DNA from 3 places in the Pantoea cypripedii genome. Region 3 is predicted to be linked to each of the others. Evidence: riboswitches for the same ligand, from Rfam matches in the RefSeq annotation. Region 3 holds a riboswitch; each other region holds the start of a gene.
What was found. Region 3 has a riboswitch for thiamine pyrophosphate ahead of thiC (phosphomethylpyrimidine synthase ThiC). Riboswitches for the same ligand answer to the same signal wherever they lie in the genome.
Positions count from the first base shown of each region.

Region 1: another riboswitch for thiamine pyrophosphate. It lies ahead of HA50_RS28600 (FAD-dependent oxidoreductase); the one in region 3 lies ahead of thiC (phosphomethylpyrimidine synthase ThiC).
Region 2: another riboswitch for thiamine pyrophosphate. It lies ahead of thiB (thiamine ABC transporter substrate binding subunit); the one in region 3 lies ahead of thiC (phosphomethylpyrimidine synthase ThiC).

Region 1 covers NZ_MLJI01000003.1:118,903-122,179, forward strand. Annotated here, with positions in the region: gene HA50_RS28590 (LysR family transcriptional regulator) at 1-267, opposite strand, end outside; gene HA50_RS28595 (pirin family protein) at 391-1,116, shown strand; TPP riboswitch at 1,434-1,553, shown strand; gene HA50_RS28600 (FAD-dependent oxidoreductase) at 1,681-2,625, shown strand; gene thiS (sulfur carrier protein ThiS) at 2,609-2,806, shown strand; gene HA50_RS28610 (thiazole synthase) at 2,810-3,277, shown strand, end outside.
Region 2 covers NZ_MLJI01000001.1:770,524-773,800, forward strand. Annotated here, with positions in the region: gene thiP (thiamine/thiamine pyrophosphate ABC transporter permease ThiP) at 1-1,203, opposite strand, end outside; gene thiB (thiamine ABC transporter substrate binding subunit) at 1,179-2,165, opposite strand; TPP riboswitch at 2,213-2,310, opposite strand; gene sgrR (HTH-type transcriptional regulator SgrR) at 2,346-3,277, opposite strand, start outside.
Region 3 covers NZ_MLJI01000001.1:199,780-203,056, forward strand. Annotated here, with positions in the region: gene thiE (thiamine phosphate synthase) at 1-85, opposite strand, end outside; gene thiC (phosphomethylpyrimidine synthase ThiC) at 82-2,007, opposite strand; TPP riboswitch at 2,087-2,186, opposite strand; gene rsd (sigma D regulator) at 2,274-2,780, opposite strand; gene nudC (NAD(+) diphosphatase) at 2,844-3,277, shown strand, end outside.

The DNA.
Region 1 (3,277 bases), on a different contig from region 3:
TAAAACCTGGCGGCGTCCTGACACCGCCAGCTCCGCCTCCTGCACATCATCAAGAATGCGCTGTGCATGGCGGGCAAACAGCTGGCCGTTATCCGTCACTGACAACTTACGCGTGTTGCGATTGAGCAGGCGTGCGCCGAGCGTTTCTTCCAGCGCGGCGATGCGGCGGCTGACATATTGTTTGGAAAGCAGCAGCTGTTCTGCGGCGGCGGTAAAGTTGCCGGCTTTAATCACGGCGACATAAATGCGGAGGTCGTCTATCTGCATATTGTCCACTTATTGGTGACGGTCATTGTCAATGCAACACATTGTTGGGCGATTCAGTTTACGTATACTGAGTCACATCAGGAAGCAATATCGTCTTCCGCCAACAAATTTGAGGAGCAGACCATGATTGAACAAAGACTGTCAGCCCAGCGCGGCCTCGGTGACCACGGCTGGTTGAACTCACGCCACACGTTTTCTTTTGCCAACTACTGGGATCCGAAACAAACCGGTTTCTCCGATTTGCTGGTGATTAACGATGACCGTGTTGCGCCGGGACGGGGTTTTGGTGCCCACCCGCACAGCAACATGGAAATCATCTCCTATGTGCTGGAAGGGGCGCTGGAGCATAAAGATTCCATGGGCACCGGTTCGGTGATTGTCCCCGGTGATGTGCAGCTGATGAGTGCCGGTAGCGGCGTAACGCACAGCGAGTTTAACCACTCGAAAGCGGACAACGTCCATTTCCTGCAAATCTGGATCGTTCCGGCAGAACGCGGCACGCAGCCAGGTTACCAGCAGGTATCGGTGGCGGAAAACGACAAACGTGGTCAGCTGCGCCTGATTGTTTCCCCGCAGGGTGATGAAGGTTCACTGAGCGTGCGTCAGGACATCCGCATCTATGCCGGGTTGTTTAACGGTGCAGAACAGCAGACCTTCACGCTGGATGCCGATCGCTACGCCTACATTCATGTGGCACGCGGCAGCATTGAAGTGAATGGTGTGGTGTTCAACGAAGGTGACGGTGCGCGTGTACGTAACGAAACCGCGCTGCAATTCGCCAACGGTAAAGACGCGGAAGTGCTGTTGTTTGACCTGCGTCCGCTGGAAGTGAATCACCCGCAGCGTTAAGCAGAGAAGGGGAGGCCTGAGTGCCTCCCTTTAGTTGTGCCAGCAAATCCTCATTGCCACCCCCGTACCTTCCTGCCCTTTTACGGGCGTAAGACACACCATAAAATAATCACGCCAAATACGCACACCAGGATGGCGGAAATCACTGAATCAGCACACATAATTTTCCTGCCAGACGTTGTTTCTATTAATCCAGATCTTGAGAGCATACCAGGCAATCGTGGAGAAAAGCGCATGATGCTGAAACAGGAGATTTTGAAAGGTTAGGCTTTGTTGCGGAGCTGATGCTTGACGAAGTCAGACGACTGCAATACAAATAGACGCGTCGGGGGAGTCTCGCCAGAGAGACTGAGAGGCTAAAAGCGCATTGCGCGGCTTAGCGACCCTTTGAACCTGACCCAGTTGATACTGGCGTAGGAAGACTGACAACCTGCAACGCAGGCTGTCTGGCAGCGGGGCGTTTCCGTGCAACGTATGCTATTTCCCTTCTCCTGTATCCGGGTCTCAGTACAACTACTGAGAGGCCGATATGCAATCTCCTGTTTCTTTTCTGGTATGTCCGTTATGAGTCGCTGGTCGGTTATTGGCGGCGGTGTGACGGGCCTGTGCGTGGCGACCCTGTTAGCGGAACGCGGTGAGCAGATCGAAGTGATTGTCGATGCGAACCGCACGCCGGCATCCTGGTTCGCGGGCGGTATGCTGGCGCCCTGGTGTGAAGCCGAAAGTGCGCCGCGTGCGGTGATTGATCTTGGTCAGCACGCCGCCGCGTGGTGGCAGCAACGGGTCAGCAGCGTCGAACATCAGGGGACGCTGGTGGTGGCACCCGTGCGTGATAGCCAGGAGTTGAACCGCTTTGCCCGCATGACGGAACAGCATCAATGGGTGGACCCCGCCGAAGTGGAACCGGCACTGGCCGGTCGTTTCGCGCGGGGTTTATTTTTCTCGCAGGAAGCCCATCTTGATCCGCGTTTGGCGCTGGCTGAGATGCGGGAAAAATTACAGCAGCGTGGCGTGATGTTTCACAGCGGCAAAGCCTCCGGGCAAGTGATTGATTGCCGTGGCATTCATGCGGCTTCTGAGCTGCCGCGACTGCGCGCGGTGCGCGGCGAAATGCTGATTTTGCACAGCGATGAGGTGCAGTTTTCACGACCGATTCGTCTGCTGCATCCGCGTTTTCCCTGCTATCTGGTGCCACGCCGTGGCGGCCACTTTATGCTCGGGGCCACCATGGTAGAAAGCCATGATGCCAGTCCCATCAGCGCGCGTGCCATGATGGAGCTGCTCAGCGCGGCTTATACCCTCCATCCCGCACTTGCCGAATCCCGCATTATCGAAAACGCCAGCGGCCTGCGTCCGGCGTATCCGGCCAATTTGCCGGAAATCCACTATCAAAATGACACTTTTTATCTGAACGGCATGTATCGCCATGGCTTCCTGCTGGCACCGCTGATGGCGGAACAGCTGATGCAACGCCTGTCTGAGGAAAACTTTTATGAACATTCAGCTTAATGGTCGCCAGGTGCTGACTGCCGCCAGCACCCTGAGCGAGTTGCTACGCGAGCAGCAAATTGATGCTGCCTGCGTTGCCACCGCATTTAACGGCATGTTTGTGCCCAGAACACAGTACGACAGCCAGCGGCTGGAAGAAGGCTGTCAGCTGGAAGTGTTATCACCGATGCAGGGAGGCTAAATCATGTTTTACGGCTTTGAACCACAATCACGGTTTTTACTGGGCACAGCGGGTTATCCCTCCCCGGCGATTCTGCAACAGGCGATTGTCGCCTCGGGCAGTGAAATCATCACCGTCAGCCTGCGACGTGAAGGCGTCGCCGGTGCGGCGTTTCGCGAGTTGCTGGCGCAGCTGGATAGGCGCGTGCTGCCGAACACCGCCGGTTGTCATACGGTGCAGGAAGCGGTGACCACTGCGCATATGGCGCGCGAATTATTCAACACGCCATGGATCAAGCTGGAGGTGATCGGCCATGCCGATACGCTGCAACCGGATCCGTTCGCGCTGGTGGAAGCGGCGCGCATTCTGTGCGCCGATGGCTTCCAGGTTTTCCCTTACACCACGGAAGACCTGATCGTGGGTGAAAAATTGCTGGAGGCAGGTTGCGAAGTGCTGATGCCGTGGGGCGCGCCTATTGGTTCCGGCCAGGGG
Region 2 (3,277 bases), 570 kb from region 3:
TGGCAGGCCGACGGTGGCGTTGAATAACAGGAAAAAGCCGCTGGCCAGCACAATGCCCGGCATCGCCAGAATCAGCATGCCACTGAGCTCCATTGTCTGCGCTGCCACGATGTTGTGGCGCAGACGCAGCTCACGGCTGCTCCACAACAGCATCATCGTCAGGGTGACACACAGCACGCCAGCGCCGACGGCAATGCGCAATGAGGTAAAGGTGGCCTGCCATAAGGCGGGTTGCCGCATCGCTCCGGCCACGCCGCCGCGCAGACCATCAGCCACCACTGCCAGCAACGGGGGGAGCAACAGCAGCAGGGCCATACCAATTAACAGGCTGTCGCTGATACGCGCGCGCCAGCTATCAGCGGGATCGCGCCAGCCGCGTATCTGCTGATGACCTGCGGGAATGGCCTTGCTGAAACGCTGACTCAGCAACACCAGCAGCAGGCAGCAACCGAGCTGCAGCAGTGCCAGCAGCGCTGCGCGTCCGGGGTCGTAGTCAAAATTTAATGCCTGATAAATCGCCAGCTCCAGCGTGGTCGCCTGTGGGCCGCCGCCCAGCGCCAGCACGGTGGCAAAACTGGCAAAGCACAGCATAAAAATCAGGGCGGCAGTGGGGAAAATTTGCCGCCGCAGCCACGGCCACTCCAGCAGACGAAACAGGTTCCAGCCGCGCAGACCCAGTTGCGCTGCCAGCTGGCGTTGTTCGCCGGGAATACTTTCCAGCGCCTGCAACAACATACGCGTCGCCAGTGGCAGATTGAAGAACACGTGCGCCAGCAGAATGCCCTGCAAGCCGTAGGGCGAGAAATGCCAGGGAATGCCCAGCGCTGCGCACAGCTGCGCCAGCCATCCAGTGCGGCCATAGACGCTCAGCAGGCCAAACACCGCCACCAGCACCGGCAGCACCAGCGTCATGGCGCACAGACGCAGCAACAGTTCGCGACCAGGAAAACGACGCCGATACAGGGCGCGCGCCAGTGGGATGGCGGGAAGGACCGAAAACAGCGCTGACAGCAGCGCCTGCCAGAAGGAGAAGGCCAGCACATGATGCAGATAGTCATCGGCGAGCAGGGCGCGCCAGTCGCCGATGGGCGCTGACATCAGCAGCGCGCCAAACGCCAGCAGCGCCACGGCGCACAGCAGCAGCGCAGTGAAACTGCCGGGCAACAGCCAGCCGGGGATTAACGGCTGACGGCGCGTTGCCATGCACTAATCCAGGCTTTGCTGTGGTCGGCGACTTCCGCCGGGCTATATTGCAGCGCCGTTTGCGGCACGTTCAGTGCCTGATAACCGGCAGGCAGATCGCTCTTGATCACCGGATACATCCAGTTGCCGGTCGGGATGGTCTGCTGGAAGGCCGGGGACACCATAAACTGCATGAATTCCTGTGCCAGCTGCGGTTGCTTGCTGCTGGCCAGCTGCGCCGCCACTTCAACCTGCAAATAATGACCTTCGCTAAACGGCGCAGCGGCGTAATTTTCTTTCTTCTCTTCAATGATGTGATACGCCGGAGAGGTGGTGTAACTCAGCACCAGATCGCCTTCACCCTTCAGGAACAACCCATAGGCTTCACTCCAGCCTTTGGTGACGGTGACGGTTTTCTGCGCCAGCTTCTGCCAGGCATCCGGCGCTTTGTCGCCATAGACTTTCTGCATCCATAGCAGCAGGCCGAGGCCTGGGGTGCTGGTGCGCGGATCTTCATAGATAACGCGCCATTTTTCCGGGCTTTCGACCAGTTCCTTCAGGCTTTTCGGTGGGTTTTTCAGTTTGTTTTTATCGTAGACGAAGGCGAAGTAACCGTAGTCGAACGGGATAAAGGTATCGTTATGCCAGCCACCCGGCAGCTGGAGCGCGTGGGTATCTACCTGGCTTTTGGCAAACAGCCCGGTTTTTTCTGCGGCCTGCACCAGGTTGTTATCCAGCCCCAGCACGATATCCGCTTTGCTGTTTTTGCCTTCCATCCGCACGCGGTTGAGCAGCGATACGCCATCTTCCAGCGCCACGTATTTCAGCTCGCAGCCGCACTGGGCTTCAAAGGCTTTTTTCACCGCCGGGCCAGGGCCCCAGTCAGCAGAGAATGAATCGTAGGTGTAGACGGTAAGTACCGGTTTGGCAGCCAGCACCGGGGCAGAGACCAGCAACAGCACAGGCAGAACTTTGTTTAACACTTTGCGCTCCTTGAGGAGAAGATAAGGTTGAGTCGCAAAGGATCTGAGCGGTGAGGCATCTCAAATCCCTACGCCGGTATTAACCGGATCAGGTTCGACGGGTCTCTCTCAGCCCCTGTAATGCAGGGCACCCCGTTGAGAACGGCACATTCTAGACATTTCCGGGTCAGGGCGAAAGGTTCACAGTTCCGGCGGGGCAAACCAGGCGGATTTGAAGTCAAACCAGCCGAGCGTATTCATGCGCACGCCACGCATACTGCGCTGACCTTCCAGCAACAGCCAGTGGTGAAACAACGGGTGCAGATAATCACTATCCACCAGTTGCTTACTCCATTCTGCGAGCGGCAGCGTTTTTTCGCGCCAGTGGGTGGCGGCATTTTCCCAGTCAATCGGGATACACAGCTGCATCAGCGGCAATTCGTACAGCTGGGCGAACAGCGAGTAGTCGAGCGGCAGGGTGAAGTTAACGCTGCCGAGCCAGATGTCGCTCTCGCCTTCGCCGTTAAACCAGGCTTCATAACTCAGCTCGCGGGTAATCAATTCCACGCCTTGTTGCGCCAGCAGTGGGCGTAAGGCGTTGGCGATACCTTCATGTTCCACATGGTGGCTGTACCAACTGATGGTGAGCTGCTTCAGGTTGTCCGGCTTGTTGACCGCCGTCAGATCGCGGCGATGATGCCAGCGCGGTAATAAACCATAAGCCGGGAACCAGTAGCGCTGATAACCGATACCCGCATTATTCAGCAGGGCGATAGGATTAAGCAGGTAACTGACCCAGCGGCGGAAATGCGCATCCCGGCCCTGTTCTGAGCGCTGGTCATACAGCAGAAAATAGCAGCCTTCTTCCAGACGACTTTCTTCCGATTTCTCATCAGCGGTTTCGCCTTGTAACTTCACCCCGGCATACACCAGCTCATCACTGATCTCCGGCAGTACCCAGATGGAGACATCGTCAATCAATGCGCGGTAACCGAAGTAGTCATCAAAGGCGGCGATCTTCAGCTGGCTCTGTTGATTGCGTACCACGCTATAGGGGCCGGTACCGATCGGCTGACGGGCGAAACCGCGCAGGGTCTGCCATTCACGCGGCAGGATCATTGCGCTGACGCTGC
Region 3 (3,277 bases):
CCAGTAAACGGGCAATCCACTCAACACTGTCCACAACCGGATAAAGCCCTAAACGCGGTGCGGTACTGGGAAATGGGGTGGTCATACTTTTTCCTCTTTCAAAGCATCGGCAGCATGATACAGCTCGCCGCCACGGCTGCGGAAGGCGTCTGACATCTGTGCCATACCCACTTCAACCGGCTGGGCTTCAGCCTGTTGGCGGGCGGCAAAGTCGCGCACTTCCTGGGTGATTTTCATCGAACAGAATTTTGGACCACACATGGAACAGAAATGCGCCACTTTACCCGATTCCTGCGGCAGCGTTTCATCGTGATAGGCGCGGGCGGTGTGGGGGTCCAGTGCCAGGTTGAACTGATCTTCCCAGCGAAACTCGAAACGTGCTTTGGACATGGCGTTATCGCGAATTTGCGCGCCAGGATGGCCTTTGGCCAGATCGGCCGCATGGGCGGCGATCTTGTAGGTAATCAGCCCTTGTTTTACATCTTCTTTATTCGGTAATCCCAGATGCTCTTTCGGGGTCACGTAGCACAGCATCGCGCAGCCGAACCAGCCAATCATCGCGGCACCAATACCAGAGGTGAAATGGTCATAGCCGGGGGCGATATCGGTGGTCAGTGGGCCGAGGGTGTAGAACGGGGCTTCGTGGCAATGCTCCAGCTGCTCGGTCATGTTGCGGCGAATCATCTGCATCGGTACATGGCCCGGGCCTTCGATCATCACCTGCACGTCATATTCCCAGGCGATTTTCGTCAGCTCGCCCAGGGTGTGCAGCTCGGCGAATTGCGCTTCATCGTTGGCATCCTGAATCGAACCCGGACGCAGACCATCGCCCAGCGACAGCGCAACATCGTAGGCAGCACAGATCTCACAAATCTCGCGGAAGTGCAGATACAGGAAGCTCTCCTGATGATGCGACAGGCACCACTTCGCCATAATCGAACCGCCGCGTGACACAATACCGGTCAGACGCTTCGCCGTCATCGGGACATAACGCAGCAGCACGCCAGCGTGGATGGTGAAGTAATCCACACCCTGCTCAGCCTGTTCCAGCAACGTATCGCGGAAAATTTCCCAGTTGAGGTCCTCCGCAATACCGTTCACTTTCTCCAGTGCCTGATAAATCGGTACAGTGCCAATCGGTACCGGGCTGTTGCGCAGAATCCATTCACGCGTTTCATGGATATAGCGGCCGGTGGAAAGGTCCATCACGGTATCGGCTCCCCAGCGTGTTGACCACACCAGCTTTTCCACCTCCTCTTCAATTGAGGAGCTGACGGCCGAGTTACCGATATTGGCATTCACCTTCACCAGAAAGTTACGGCCAATGATCATCGGTTCGGATTCGGGATGATTGATGTTGGAAGGGATGATGGCTCGCCCGGCGGCCACTTCCTGACGCACAAACTCGGCGGTGATATTGGCAGGCAGATGCGCACCAAAGCTATAACCCGGATGCTGTTGCAGCAACACTTCACCCCGGATGCGCTCACGTCCCATGTTTTCGCGTAGCGCAATAAACTCCATCTCCGGGGTAATGACGCCCTGGCGTGCGTAGTGCAGTTGGGTAACGCAATGACCGGCTTTGGCACGACGCGGTTGTGGCAGATGTTCGAAACGCAGGTGATCCAGCCCTTCATCCGCCAGCCGTTGCTGGGTATAGCTGGAACTTAGTTGATCGATGGTTTCACTGTCGCCACGATCGGCAATCCAGCCTGCACGCAGTTTTGCCAGTCCCTGATGCACATCAATGGTCGCTGACGGATCGCCATAGGCACCGGCGGTGTCATACACCGGCACCGGTTCGTTCGGTTCATACTGCGGGTTATCTTTACTGCCGCCGGTCAGGGTAGGGCTGAGCTGAATTTCACGCATCGGTACGCGAATGTCATCACGGCTGCCGGTGATCCAGATACGTTGCGAGTTGGGAAACGCGGTACCTTGCAGTGAATCGATAAATTCCTGCGCCTGGGCGCGTTGTTCACGACGAGAAGTTTTTGCAACAGACATAGCAATTTTCCTGTAAATGATGGAAGTTGCTTGTCCGGAGTCCGGAAGGAGTAACAGAAACGATGCACGCATCGTACTGATGATGTTTACTCTTGTTCCCTTCGCAGGTACTAACCTGATCAGGTTCCGCGGATCCCGAATTAACGGTCTCAGCCCTAAGGGCACTCCGACAAGATGGTGTTTTGTGCTTAAACCGCAAAACATTTAAAGCCCACGTAGCATAGAAGGGCTTTTTGCGAATAACAAGTTTTTTACAAATGGGCGATTTAAGCCGGGCGGGCGATAGGACTCTCATTCGCTACCCGCGGATGCGCCAGCTGATTATCCCATGCCAGACGCACCAGCTTGTCTTCCAGCGTAAAACGCGACTCCAGCACTTCACCCACTTCAGATAGCGCCTGCTGGAAGGTGGTGCAGTTGTCATCGGTGATGGCTTGTTGCAGATGGCCATCATACAACTGCATCATCCGTTCGGTATTGGCTTCCAGCGACGGGTAAAGCTGCGCAGCAGCAATCATCGGGCTGTCGCCCTGCATCTCGCTGATAATATGTTCATACACGCTGAAATGACCGGCGGAGAGATAATCCACCAGATTGTGGCAAAAGGCATCCAGCGCCCGTTCGTCCAATGCGCTCAGCGCATCTTTCTTCGGCTTCATGCCAACCAACTGATAATAGGTCACGAGTAACTGACGACGCGCGTGTAGCCATGAATCGACTAATTCGTTGCCGCTGCCTACACGCTCGGTCAGGTCATCTAACTGAGTAAGCATACGAGGCTCCATGTGGGTTATAGTTGTTCATTCTGCGAATAGACGCTAAGGATGACGATTTAAATGCAACGTGAGATCTCAAGCGTAGACGCTGGCTGGTGGATTGTCAGCCATGAACAAAAACTTTGGCTGCCACAGGGTGAACTACCGCATGGTACTGCGGAACAATTCGGCCTGGCGGGCAGTGACGGCATGGTGATTGGTGAGTGGCAGGGCGAAAATGTCTGGCTGGTGCGCCAATCACGCTCCGATAACATGGGGTCTGTACGCCAACTGATTGATGAGGACGTTGGCCTGTTCCAGCTTGCCGGGCGCGGCGTCCAACTGGCGGAGTTCTATCGTTCCCATCGCTGGTGCGGCTATTGCGGCCACGAGATGCATTTAAGCAAACGTGAATTCGCCTGCCTGTGCGGCCATTGTCGCGAGCGTTATTACCCGCAAATCGCCCCCTGCATCATTGTCGCCATCCGCCGGGGTGATGAGATTTTGCTGGCAAA